DNA from 4 places in the Streptomyces sp. NPDC000878 genome. Region 4 is predicted to be linked to each of the others. Evidence: riboswitches for the same ligand, from Rfam matches in the RefSeq annotation. Region 4 holds a riboswitch; each other region holds the start of a gene.

What was found. Region 4 has a riboswitch for cyclic di-AMP ahead of ACWDR4_RS21595 (M23 family metallopeptidase). Riboswitches for the same ligand answer to the same signal wherever they lie in the genome.
Region 1: it holds a riboswitch for cyclic di-AMP, as region 4 does, so the genes downstream of both, ACWDR4_RS42635 (transglycosylase family protein) here and ACWDR4_RS21595 (M23 family metallopeptidase) in region 4, are expected to answer to the same signal.
Region 2: it holds a riboswitch for cyclic di-AMP, as region 4 does, so the genes downstream of both, ACWDR4_RS38015 (M23 family metallopeptidase) here and ACWDR4_RS21595 (M23 family metallopeptidase) in region 4, are expected to answer to the same signal.
Region 3: it holds a riboswitch for cyclic di-AMP, as region 4 does, so the genes downstream of both, ACWDR4_RS22335 (NlpC/P60 family protein) here and ACWDR4_RS21595 (M23 family metallopeptidase) in region 4, are expected to answer to the same signal.

What each region holds. Positions count from the first base shown of each region.
Region 1 covers NZ_JBSFMT010000083.1:13,850-17,070, reverse strand. The annotation lists gene eno (phosphopyruvate hydratase) at 1-569, opposite strand, end outside; gene ACWDR4_RS42635 (transglycosylase family protein) at 902-1,612, opposite strand; cyclic di-AMP (ydaO/yuaA leader) riboswitch at 1,616-1,787, opposite strand; gene ACWDR4_RS42630 (transglycosylase family protein) at 1,971-2,777, opposite strand; gene ACWDR4_RS42625 (cytochrome P450 family protein) at 3,019-3,221, opposite strand, start outside.
Region 2 covers NZ_JBSFMT010000064.1:3,615-6,835, reverse strand. The annotation lists tRNA gene ACWDR4_RS38025 (tRNA-Met) at 42-115, shown strand; gene ACWDR4_RS38020 (PP2C family protein-serine/threonine phosphatase) at 296-1,456, shown strand; cyclic di-AMP (ydaO/yuaA leader) riboswitch at 1,714-1,871, shown strand; gene ACWDR4_RS38015 (M23 family metallopeptidase) at 1,883-2,953, shown strand; gene ACWDR4_RS38010 (aldo/keto reductase) at 3,077-3,221, shown strand, end outside.
Region 3 covers NZ_JBSFMT010000024.1:71,654-74,874, forward strand. The annotation lists gene ACWDR4_RS22325 (NlpC/P60 family protein) at 1-80, opposite strand, end outside; gene ACWDR4_RS22330 (hypothetical protein) at 565-918, shown strand; gene ACWDR4_RS22335 (NlpC/P60 family protein) at 941-2,146, opposite strand; cyclic di-AMP (ydaO/yuaA leader) riboswitch at 2,155-2,329, opposite strand; gene pcrA (DNA helicase PcrA) at 2,605-3,221, shown strand, end outside.
Region 4 covers NZ_JBSFMT010000023.1:23,123-26,343, reverse strand. The annotation lists gene ACWDR4_RS21605 (M16 family metallopeptidase) at 1-127, shown strand, start outside; gene ACWDR4_RS21600 (M16 family metallopeptidase) at 124-1,512, shown strand; cyclic di-AMP (ydaO/yuaA leader) riboswitch at 1,728-1,895, shown strand; gene ACWDR4_RS21595 (M23 family metallopeptidase) at 1,909-2,682, shown strand; gene ACWDR4_RS21590 (GntR family transcriptional regulator) at 2,871-3,221, shown strand, end outside.

The DNA.
Region 1 (3,221 bases), on a different contig from region 4:
TTGAGGGTGTGGTAGATCTCCGCGCCCCAGCGCAGCGCCTCGGAGAAGGACTCCGCGCCGATCGGGGCGATCATGAACTCCTGGATGTCCACGTTGGAGTCGGCGTGCGAGCCGCCGTTCAGGATGTTCATCATCGGAACGGGCAGCAGGTGCGCGTTCGGACCGCCGAGGTAGCGGAAGAGGGGGAGGTCGCTGGCCTCGGAGGCGGCGTGGGCGACGGCGAGCGAGACGCCGAGGATGGCGTTGGCGCCGAGCGAGCCCTTGTTGTCGGTGGCGTCCAGGTCGAACATCGCCTGGTCGATCAGCCGCTGCTCGGTGGCGTCGTAGCCGACCAGCTCCGGGCCGATCTGCTCGATGACGGCGAGGACGGCCTTCTCGACACCCTTGCCGAGGTAGCGGTTGGGGTCACCGTCGCGCAGCTCGATGGCCTCGAAGGCTCCGGTGGAGGCTCCGGACGGGACGGCGGCACGACCGGTGCTGCCGTCATCGAGGCCGACCTCGACCTCGACGGTGGGGTTGCCTCGCGAGTCGAGGATTTCCCGGGCTACGACGACGTCGATGGACGGCACGAGCATCTCCTTCTGGGATGTGACGCGGGTACGCGGGGCTTTTTTGCGGCCCCTGCGGGATGAGCCTAACCGTCCGAGGCCGATCGGCCAGCCGTCCGACCACCCCATGGACGGAACATGGACGGAACCGAGGGTAAACATTGTTCCTCAGGGAAACAAAAAGCCCCGCCCCGGTGCGTACGGGGGAACACGCACCGGAGCGGGGAGCCCGTGGGGGACGGGGGTGACCCTCACGAGGCCTTCACTATGGAGGGCACGGATGTGAGGGCGCTGTGGTTCACCTTCGGGCCGGCTGAGATTTGGGGGATGCTCCGGCGGGCAGGTGACCGGGGTCAGCTGAGGTGCAGCTGCTGGCCCGGGTAGATGAAGTCGGCGTCGTCGATGATGTCCTTGTTCAGCTGGAAGAGCTTCGCCCAGCCGCCCTTGACGTCGTGCGCCTCGGCGATCGCGCTCAGGGTGTCACCCTTGACGACCTTGTACTCGCCGTCGCCCTTCTCGACCTTCTTGCCGGTCGGGGTGGTGACGGTCTTCTTCGCGGCCGGTCGCTCCTGCGAACGGGAGGCCGACTGCTCGTCGGTGGAGCGGGTGGAGGTCTCGCCGGAGCCGGAGCTGGAGGGGCTGGAGCTACCGGAGTCACTGGACGAGCTGTCGCTCGAACCGCCGCCGTAGGAGGCGCTGGACAGGCCCGTGCCGCAGACCGGCCAGGCACCCTTGCCCTGGCCCGCGAGGACCTTCTCGGCGATGGTTATCTGCTGGGACTTGGAGGCCTGGTCGGCGGTGGAGGCGTACGCCGAGCCGCCGTACGCGGCCCAGGTCGAGGCGGAGAACTGCAGACCGCCGTAGTAGCCGTTGCCGGTGTTGATGGACCAGTTGCCGCCGGACTCGCACTGGGCGACCGTGTCCCACTCGGCGGAGGTGGCGGCGGAGGCGGAGCCGGCCGCCAGCAGCGGAGCGGCGACCGCGGCGCCGGTCACACCGGCGATGGCGACGACACGGGTGGCCTTGGACGGACGACGGTGCTTGCCCTTACCGGAAAACAGCATGCGTGATCCCCTCACCGACGCCTGCGAGGTGAGCTGTCGGGTTCGGGCCGGTTGAGTTGCCCGGCCGTACGCCCCGTTCGGGCGGCGCACGGCTTAACCCCAAGCCGCTCCGGTCAACTGCCCGGTGCGGCACTTACCTTGGGTCCCCCGCTCCTGCCTACGGCGCTTGAAAGCGACGACTGTTCCCGTTCGGCCGTTGGCAGGATTCGGCGTTGCGACCGGCGGGGCCCACTGTGGCGGGCGTTGACGACCGTAAACAGGTGATCCCCTGAAATACAAAGACGATCAGGGCTTCTGAGACCTATCTCTCACTGCATTTATAACGGACATTCAGCGCGAAGCGTGACGTGAACTCCGGTTACTTTTGCCCCGGTTCGGCAGGGACTTCGAGGGTCTGACCGGGGAGGATGTGGTTCGGGTCCGCACCGAGGAGATCCTCGTTCTCGGCGTACAACTCGGACCATCCACCCTCAAGGCCAAGGGAGTCGGCGATGCCGCAAAGGGTGTCGCCGGGGCGGACCGTATACGAGCCTTCCCTGCTCTGCCCGGAGTTGCCCTGTTTTCCATCATTTGTCACACCCGTGGATGACCTGTCACCTTCTTGTGCGCCCCCTTCGCTCGACAGCGAGGGGGACGAGGAGGTTGAGGAGGAGGAAGAAGGGGACGGCGAGGACTCGGCGGACTTGGCCTTGACCGAGGGCGCGGAGTCGGTGGAGGGTGAGGCGGAGGGAGTAGAGGCAGGCGTAGGCGAATCCGACGTCGAGGACGAGGGCGACGCCGAAGACGACGTACCGCCCTCCCTGTCCCCACTCCCCTTCCCCTCGGCCACGCCCGTGTCGACGTCGGCCGAGCTGGTGTCCTTGCCGAGCCCGGACAGCAGCGCGCAGGCGTCCCAGACCCCGGCACCCCGGTCGGCGAGCACACTCTCGGCGACGGCGATCTGCTGCGAACGGCTGGCCTGGTCGGCGCTCGGGGCGTACGTGAGACCGCCGTACGCCTCCCAGTCCGCCTGGGTCAGCTGGAGCCCGCCGTAGAACCCGTTGCCGGAGTTGGCACTCCAGGAGCCGCCACTCTCGCACTCCGCGACCCTGTCCCACGTGGTGCCGCTTGCCGCGCTCGCGCCGGTCGCGGCGAGCAGCGGGATGGCGAGGGCGGAGCCGGTCACGCCGGCCGCGACAAGCAGAGCCGGGGCCTGACGGGGGCGACGGTGACGTCCGTTCCCGGAGAGCATGCGGTTGCCTTTCGCGAGACAGCAGGGGTCGGCGCGACGGATGCCGAAATGAATACCGCCAAGGCGTCGCACTAGTGCTCGAACGTATCGACAGGCGATCACTTGTCACAAGTTAATGCCGCGTAGATCACGTGAAGATCACATTGTTGAGGGAGTGTCACCTTCCCGTGATCTTCTACGGCACTACTGGCGGGGTATGCCCCGATTCGCGAACCGGCGTGAACTCGACGGGCAGGGTGCGCAGTCCACGCATGATGAGCCCGCCCCGCCAGCGCAACTCGCTCGGGTCTCCGGCAAGTTGAAGGTCCGGGAGACGGGTGAGGAGGGTGGCCAGCGCACTCCGCCCCTCCAGGCGGGCGAGCGGGGCGCCGAGGCAGT
Region 2 (3,221 bases), on a different contig from region 4:
TGATCGGGGTCCCGCGGATGGCGTATAGTTGTGTTCAGCGGCGCGGGGTGGAGCAGCTCGGTAGCTCGCTGGGCTCATAACCCAGAGGTCGCAGGTTCAAATCCTGTCCCCGCTACTGAAGGCCCAGGGCCGGAAACCAGGAAACTGGTTTCCGGCCCTGAGTCGTTTCCAGGCCCCCCTTTTTTCCGGCCCGTCCCGCCCTTTTCGCGGGCCCGCCCCACCCTTCTCCTTTAGCCCGGTCGGTCCACCCGGCTCGCCCGCCGTACCCGTTCCCGGAAATCTGAGCGGGACGAACCTGAACGGGACGGGGCGGGTGATCCGGCGGGAGACGAGACGAGTGGCGCGGTCGGGAGAGCCGGGAGGGACGGGATCGCCGGAAGAGGCGGTGGTGGTCTCCCGGGTGCGGACCCTCGTGCGCGTCCTGCCCGCGCTCCTGATCGTCGCCGGGATCGTCTACGACTACGCCACCCCGCACGACTTCACCGCGGTCCCCTTCTTCACCGCCGCCCCGCTCATCGCCGCCCCGCTCTCCTCGCTGCGCACCACGGCCGTCACCGGCGCTGCCGCGCTCCTCGCCGAGTACCTGGTCCACGTCCGCTTCGAGTTCTCCTCGGACGCCGACACCCTCACCGAGACGGTCACCGTGGCCACGGTCGCCGTCCTGGCCGTCGTCATCAACCGCGTCGTACGCCGGGGCGACCGCCGCCTCGCCACGGCCCACGAGATCGCCGAGGCCGCGCAGCGCGCCGTACTGCCCGAACCGGACGCGCACATCGGCGGGTTCGAGATCGCCGCCCGGTACGAGGCCGCCCAGGAGGGTGCCTTCATCGGCGGCGACCTTTACGCCGTGCAGGAGACCCCGTACGGCGTGCGGCTCGTCCTCGGGGACGTGCGGGGCAAGGGGATGGGGGCCGTGGCGGCCGTCGCCGTCGTCATCGGGGCGTTCCGGGAGGCCGCCGAGCAGGAGGCGACCTTGGAGGCGGTCGCCCAGCGGCTGGAGCGGGCCCTCGCGCGCGAGGCCGCCCGGCGCGGCGGTCTGGAGATCACCGAGGGCTTCGCCACCGCCGTACTCGCCGAACTCCCGCACGGCGACGGGATCGTCCGCATCGTCAACCGCGGCCACCCCCCGCCCCTGCTGCTCACCGCCGACGGCACCCTGCGCGTCCTCAGCCCGTCCGAAGCCGCGCTTCCGCTCGGCATGGGCGACCTCGGCGGCGCGCCCGACCGTGCCGAGACGACGCCTTTTCCCGGCGGCGCGGCGCTGCTCCTGCACACCGACGGGCTGTCCGAGGCCCGCGACGGGCACGGCGTCTTCTTCGATCCGGCGGCCCGGCTCACGGGCCGCGTCTTCCGCGACCCGGCCGCCCTCCTCGCCGCCCTCGCCGACGAGGTGCGCCGGCACTCGGGCGGCGGCACGACGGACGACATGGCGCTGCTCGCCGTGAGACGACCCTGAGAGCGATTGTCATCGGTTGTCGTCGGTTGTCACCGGCCGTGAGTGAACGATCCCGCTCCGCATAACATCTGACACACAGTCAAAACTCAGGAGTCACTTACGGCATGGTCAACTCGCCCGATTTTCACCGGTGCTGGCCTAGAAAGTCCTCGGGAAAAGGATTAACGATCAACGGGAACGGCTTGGAATCCGGGGCCCTGGTCTATTAACGTTCGATAACGCAGCGCGGTTGTCCCAGCCGTCACAAGAGTCGGCTCCGTGCGCACGCGCCGAATCCCGCGAGGGAACCGGGGAACCACCAACTTGGGGTGAATCGCTCGTCCGCCGCCGTGGCAACACGGCAGGTATACGCGCGTAGGAGACCTTCCTGCTCCGAACCCGTCAGCTAACCCGGTAGGCGAGAAGGAAGGAAAGGAGCACGCCCACGTGGCGTCAAACCCGGCCGCCCCAGAGGCCCCGTTCGTACCGAGTCAGCGCAGCAGCGAGACCGAGGCCGGCAAGATCCCGACCTTCGGCTTCGGCAGCCGTCGCACCGACGAGGGCCCTTGGGAGGAGTGGAATCCCAGCGCGGACACCACTCGTCCGGTTCGCGGCCGGCACCGCGTCGGCAAGCAGCGCGGCGGCGGAGGACTCGCCCGCAGCTCCACCGTTCTCGGCGTCGGTGTCATAGCCGCCGTCGGCGGGGCCGGCATGGCCACCGCACAGACCGGCAAGCCGCCCGTCTCCATCTCCATCCCCGACCTGCCCTCCGTCGGCTCGCCCTTCGCGGGCGACGACGACTCGAAGGACGAGCCCCAGGGCTCCCCCAACGCGCTCAGCAGCGTCGGCGTCACCTCCGAGGAGACCGAGCAGGGCACCAGCGACGCGGGTGAGGCCCTGCGCGCCCGCATCATCCTCCAGGCCGAGCAGCAGAAGGACCAGGCCGAGGCCAAGGTCCAGCAGGCCGCCCAGGACGCCGCCGCGAAGAAGGCCGCCGACGAGGCCGCCAAGGTGAAGCGCGAGGCCGCCGCGAAGGCCGCCGCCGCGAAGAAGAAGGCCGCCGAGGAAGCCGCGGCGAAGCTGGAGGCCGCGCGGCTCGCCGAGCTGGCCAAGCAGTACACGTTGCCGACCTCCTCATACACGATCACCTCGACGTTCGGCCAGGCCGGCTCGCTGTGGTCCTCCGGCTACCACACCGGCCTCGACTTCGCCGCTCCCACAGGTACCCCGCTCAAGGCCGTCCACACCGGCACGATCACCGAGGCGGGCTGGAGCGGCTCCTACGGCTACCGCACGATCCTCACCCTCGAGGACGGCACCGAGATCTGGTACGCCCACCAGTCCTCGATCAACGTCAGCGTCGGCCAGAAGGTCAACACGGGTGACGTGATCGGCCGAGTCGGCGCCACGGGCAACGTCACCGGGGCCCACCTCCACATGGAGGTCCACACCAGCAGCTCGGACACCGCGGGGATCGACCCGATGGCGTGGCTGCGGAGCATGGGCCTCAACCCGTAAGACAGACGTTGCTCGATAGGCAGACGTTGCTCGATTCCGACTGATCCCGACTGATTCCGGCGTTCACACGATGTTCGTGAACCGCCGGAATCAGTGCGTCCGGGTCGGGCGTTGACAAGGAGCATGACTACTCCTGCTCTGCGCAAGCTCGGATCATCGGACCTGGAGGTCTTCCCCCTCGCCCTCGGCGGCAACGTCTTCGGCTGGACCGCCGACGAGAAGGCGTCCTTCGAGGTGCTCGACGCCTACGCCGCCGCCGGCGGCAACT
Region 3 (3,221 bases), on a different contig from region 4:
CCCGCGAGGGCGATCGTGGCGGCGGTGCGGGCCGTACTGCCGTTGAGCGAGCGCTGTCGGGGCTTGCGGTGCGCTGCCACCGGGGCGTCACGTCCTTTCGTACGACCGCCACTACGTCGACCGCCGGAAGGCTGCCTGGGAAGCGGACCCAGGAGGGCGGTTGCGCGTCCGACGGCGGCCCGCACAGGGGGAGCGGTCCGCCGCCGGACTTTCTCGGCGGTGGTGTCCGACTGCCGCCCCTGGCCCGGGCGGCGGTGGGGAGCCGGTCACCTGGTGGAGGACGCTAAACCGGAGTGTGACGTGGGGGTAACGCCATGTACGGAACTGGCGTGAGCCGACCACCGGGTGACCGCATACGACCGTGATCGCGCTCCGCCGCCGCCGACTTCACGCAGACGGCTGACCGATGAGGAGGTTTGGGAGGCACATGGTGATTACACAGTGCTATGGGGTGCATATATGCGAGGTCTCCGAGTGTCGCGCGAGGCGCGCTGGATGCCTTGCGAACGCCCTTCACGGCCCGGTGTCATGCGGCTCGGGGGCCTCTGATTAGGCTCCGGGCCCATGGACGTACTCATCCATCTCTTCGTCGGCCTGCACATCATCGGCATCGCCTCGCTTCTTGGCGGGTTTCTCACCCAGATGAAGGCGATGGGGCAGGGCACGGCCCGCTTCGTGCCGGCGATGCTGCACGGTGCGTTCACCATGCTGGTCACCGGCGTCGCCCTGGTGGGCCTCAACCAGGCCGACGACCAGACGGTGAACAACGTCAAGATCGGCGTGAAGCTGGCGCTGCTGATCGTGATCCTCGGCCTCGTCTATGTGAAGCGGGACGACGAGACCGTGGACAAGCGGCTGTTCGGCCTGGTGGGCCTGTTCACCACGGCGAACATCTTCATCGCCGTGCTCTGGACCTGATGAGACCTGCCCGACCTGCCCGTCAGGCCGGGCGCACCACGCTGTGGATCGCCGACTCACCGTCGTAGAAGATCGATTCCTCGCGGACGTACGCACCCGGCTTCGGGGCGTGGATCATCATGCCGTTGCCGATGTAGAGGCCGACGTGGCTGATGTCGTCGTAGAAGAAGACCAGGTCACCGGGTTGGATGTCGGAGAGGGAGACCGTCGTGCCCGCGTTCACCTGGTCGTAGGTGGTGCGCGGGAGGGTGACTCCGGCGGCCTTCCAGGCGGCCTGGGTGAGGCTCGAGCAGTCGTACGAGTCCGGGCCGGTCGCGCCCCAGACGTACGGCTTGCCGATCTGTGCGCGTGCGAAGGTGAGGGCCTTCTCGGCCTTGGTGGCGTACGAGGAGTCGGTGGCCGGTGCCGTCGACGTGTCCGAGGCGGTGCCGCCCGTCGACTGCTGGGCCGCCGCGGCTGCCGCCGCTTCCTGCTGGCGCTGCTGCTCCGCCGCCTGCTGCTGACGGGCGAGTTCCTGCGCCTGGCGGCGGGCCTCCGCCTGCTTCTCCCGCTCGATCGCCGCGAGCCGTAGCTTCTCCTCGGCGGTGAGGCGGGAGAGGAGCTGGCGGGCCTGCGCGAGCTTCGTCTGGACGGTGGTCTTGGTCGTCCGCAGGTTGTCCTGGGACTCCGTGAGCGATTCGAGGCTCGCGGTGGCCTCCTGGCGCTTCTGCGTCGTCTCGGCCTGCTCCGTGATGTACTCGTCGACCGCGTCCTTCTGGCGGGCGGTCAGCCGGTCCATCAGCTGGTTCTGGTCGAAGTAGTCCTGCGGGTCGTCCGCGAGGAGGAACGTCGCCGTGTCGGGGGCGGCCGACCCGGTGCGGTACTGGGCCGCGGCGAAGGAACCGAGTTCCTCGCGCGCGTCGTTGAGCTTCTGGGTGCGCTGGGCCACGTCGTCCATCAGGGTGTCGACGCGCTTGCGCTGCTTGGAGGTCTTCTCCTTGGCGGAGTTGTACTTGTCGGTGGCCGACTCGGCCTGGCGGTAGAGGTCGCCGACCTTCGCCTCGACCTCCTCCATGCTCGGCTTGTCGTCGGCCGAGGGCGCCGGGGGAGTGGTGGGCTCCGTGGGCGCGGCGTTGGCGGTCTGGGACAGCAGCGCGACGGAGGTCAGGGCCGCCGTGGCGAAGGCGGGGGTCCGTATGCCTGCTACGCGCGTTCCCGTAGGACGCGACTTGCGGTGCGACGACGCCAAGAGAGGCGACTCCTTCCACGTTCCGCCTACCGGGTTAGCTGTCGGGTTCGGGCGGGTGGTTCGGAAGGGTTGCCCTACGGTCCTTGCCCTGGACGGCAGTCGGACCGATTCACCCCAAGTTTTCGGTGGGTCCCCGGCTCCTGCCGCACAGGGCGGCACGATCGGACTCGGCGGAGGCCGCGCGGCCCGGCGATGTTCGCCGGTGGGGGTCGAGCGGCCTGCAGGGCACGCTAACCAATTCGTGTGGCCCCTGTGAAGGTTGATGACCGCTATGCCCGATACGTTTTTGTGACCTCAACCCTAAACATTGCTCCCCGGAGTCGATCTGGAGGAGTGTGTGCCGCTTGGTCCGCACTTGATGTGTTCATACCGGTCCGGGATCTGCTGTCCGGACAGCCCGGCGGATGTTTTCGGGGTGGCGGCCGGTTGTCAGTGGGGGAGCCTAGACTCGGAGAGCGATGAGCAGCCTCTTTGACGACAGCTTCCTGGCGGACCTCCAGGGCCCTCGAGCCCACGAGGAGGAGCCCCCGCCGCCGCCCGAGGACGAGCATGCGCCGGAGCCCGTTCTGGACGACCTGTTCGGCGGGCAGTTCGACGCGCCGCCGGACCGGGACGCGTACTACCGCGACGGCGCCCCGCGCCCCGTGGTGGACCCGGCCGCGCTCCTGGACGGGCTGAACGAGAACCAGCGCGCGGCCGTCGTGCACGCCGACACCCCCCTGCTCATCGTGGCGGGCGCCGGCTCCGGCAAGACGCGCGTGCTCACCCACCGCATCGCGTATCTGCTCGGCGAGCGGGGCGTCCACCCCGGCCAGATCCTCGCGATCACCTTCACCAACAAGGCCGCCGGCGAGATGAGGGAGCGCGTCGAGCAGCTCGTCGGCCCGCGCGCGAACGCGATGTGGGTGATGACGTTCCACAGCGCGTGCGTGCGGATCCTCCGCCGGGAGAGCAAGCGGCTCGGCTTCACGTCCTCGTTCTCGATCTACGACGCGGCCGACAGCAAGCGGCTGATGGCGCTCGTCTGCCGCGACCTGGACCTGGACCCCAAGCGCTTCCCGCCCAAGTCGTTCAG
Region 4 (3,221 bases):
GGAGGTGACCGCCGAGGAGGTCCAGCAGGCCGCCAAGGACCGGCTGCGCCCCGACAACCGCGCGGTGCTCGTCTACGAGCCCCTGACCGCCGACAACGCCACCGACACCGAGGAGGCGGCCAAGTGACCGGGCTCGCCACGATGGAGTTCCACCCCCAGCCCCAGGCGGGCGAGGCCAGGCCCTGGGCCTTCCCGGCCCCCGGACGCGGCACGCTCGGCAACGGCCTGACCGTCCTGCGCTGCCACCGCCCCGGCCAGCAGATCGTCGCCGTCGAGGTACTCGTCGACGCTCCCCTGGAGGCCGAGCCGGCCGGTCTCGACGGCGTGGCCACGATCATGGCCAGGGCCTTCTCCGAAGGCACCGACAAGCACTCCGCCGAGGAGTTCGCCGCCGAACTGGAGCGCTGCGGCGCCACCCTCGACGCGCACGCCGACCACCCCTGCGTACGCCTCAGCCTCGAAGTCCCCGTGTCGCGGCTCCCCAAGGCGCTCGGTCTGCTGGCCGACGCCCTCAGGGCACCCGCGTTCGCGGACAGCGAGATCGAGCGGCTGGTGCGCAACCGGCTCGACGAGATCCCGCACGAGACGGCCAACCCGGCCCGCCGCTCCGCCAAGCAGCTCTACAAGGAGCTGTTCCCGGAGACCTCGCGCATGTCGCGTCCGCGCCAGGGCACCGAGGAGACGGTCGCGAAGATCGACTCCGCGGCCGTACGGGCCTTCTACGAGAGGCATGTCCGCCCCGCCACGGCCACCGCCGTGGTCGTCGGCGACCTCACCGGTGTCGACCTGGACGCGCTGCTCGGCGACACCCTGGGGGAGTGGACCGGCTCGACGGCCGAACCGCGGCCCGTGCCGCCGGTGACCGCCGACGACACCGGCCGGGTCGTCATCGTGGACCGCCCGGGCGCCGTACAGACCCAGCTGCTCATCGGCCGCGTCGGCGCCGACCGGCACGACCGCGTCTGGGCCGCCCAGGTCCTCGGCACGTACTGCCTCGGCGGCACCCTCACCTCCCGCCTGGACCGCGTTCTGCGCGAGGAGAAGGGCTACACCTACGGTGTGCGGGCGTTCGGCCAGGTCCTGCGCTCGGCCCCGGACGGTTCGGGCGCCGCGCTGCTCGCCATCAGCGGCTCCGTCGACACCCCGAACACCGGTCCCGCCCTGGAGGACCTGTGGAAGGTGCTGCGCACGCTCGCGGCCGAGGGGCTCACAGACGCCGAGCGTGATGTCGCGGTGCAGAACCTGGTGGGCGTCGCTCCGCTCAAGTACGAAACTGCGGCGGCCGTGGCGAGCACGCTGGCCGACCAGGTGGAGCAGCACCTGCCTGACGACTACCAGGCCACGCTGTACCGGCAGCTCGCCGCCACCGGCACCGTGGAGGCCACGGCGGCGGCCGTGAACGCCTTCCCGGTGGACCGGCTGGTGACGGTCCTCGTCGGCGACGCGGCGACGATCGAGGAGCCCGTCCGGGCCCTCGGTATCGGCGAAGTGACCGTCGTACCCGCCGAGTAACGGCACCCGCGTACACGACAGGGGCCCGGTGACGGAAGCGTCACCGGGCCCCTCTTGTCCATATTGATGTGCAAGTTGCCCGTATTGATGGAGAGGTTGACCGTCTGCCCTGTGGCATACGCTACAAAACCCGTGATCGGTTTGTTGATTGAAAGTTGTGCGGCTTAGCGTCGGTCCGGCTGTCCGTCACGCAGTGCGCCGCAGCCGCGGCACCCGGACAGTCATCGCCGAGTCCCCACATGGCGCGAGCCAGGGGAGCCGGGGACCCACACTGTGCAGTCCCTGGGGTGAATCGGACGCCCGCGCGCCCAGCGAGGGGGTCCGTAGGAGACCTTCCTGCTCCGAACCCGTCAGCTAACCCGGTAGGCGAGAAGGAAGGAAAGGACCAGCCACTACATGGCGTTCACCCGCGCCACCGGGAAGCACCGTCGTCCCCGCCGCCCCAGCCTTGTCACCCGTACGACCGTCCGCGCGGCCGGCGTCGCGGCCCTCGCCACCACCGGCGCCGTCGGCAGCCTCGCCGCCCCGGCGCTCGCCGCGGAGTCCGCGGTCGAGCAGACCGGCCTCACCCCGGTGATCTCCATCGGCGAGTCGCTCGCCGACCAGATCGACGCGCAGGCCGCGGCCCAGGAGCAGGCCGCAGAGAAGGCCGCCGCCGAGAAGCGGGCCCTGGCCGCCGCGAAGAAGGAGGCGGAGGAGCGGGTCAAGGAGGCACGCGAGGCGGAGGCCCGCGCCGCCCGCGAGGTCGAGCGCAAGCGCCTCAACACCTTCGTCACCCCGATCTCCGGCTCGTACATCTCCACCGGCTACAAGGCGGGCGGCGCCGTCTGGTCCTCCGGCAACCACACCGGCATCGACTTCCACGCCGCGTCCGGCACCACCGTCCACGCGGTGGGCTCCGGCACCGTCGTCGAGGCAGGCTGGGGCGGCTCCTACGGCAACAACATCGTGATCAAGATGATTGATGGTACGTACACTCAGTACGGTCATCTGTCGTCCATCAACGTGTCCGTCGGGCAGACGGTCACCCCGGGCCAGCAGATAGGTCTCTCCGGGGCCACCGGCAACGTCACCGGTGCGCACCTCCACTTCGAGGCCCGTACGACCCCGGAGTACGGCTCGGACATGGACCCCGTCGCCTACCTCCGCTCGCACGGTGTGAACGTCTGACAACCGCCCGCATCTCTTGTCGTCGCCCCGGCTCCCCGAGTCGGGGCTTTCGGCGTTTCCGGTGGCCCTGTGTCCAAAAAATATCCCTGGATTCCGGCCTGCCGTCGGAAATTCCGGTTCTCTGCAATAGAGTCACTGAACACACGTCAATCGTCGACGTTTCACGGGGATTAAAGCGGAGGTCGGACATGCGTATTCCGGCGCACTCGGTATGCACGGCGATCCGGGACGACATCGTCGCCGGTGTCTACGAGCGCGGCAGCCGGCTCACCGAGGAACTGCTCGCGCGCCGGTACGGCGTCTCGCGCGTCCCCGTCCGCGAGGCCCTGCGCACCCTGGAGGCCGAGGGCTTCGTGGTGACCCGGCGGCACGCGGGCGCGTGCGTCGCGGAACCCACCGAGCAGGAGGCCTCCGACCTGCTGGAGATGCGCATGCTCCTGGAGCCGCTCGGTGCCTCCCGGGCCGCCCAGCGGCGCACCGAGGCCCATCTGAAGGTGCTGCGCGGCCTGGTCAGGCTGGGGCAGGAGCGGGCCAGGAGG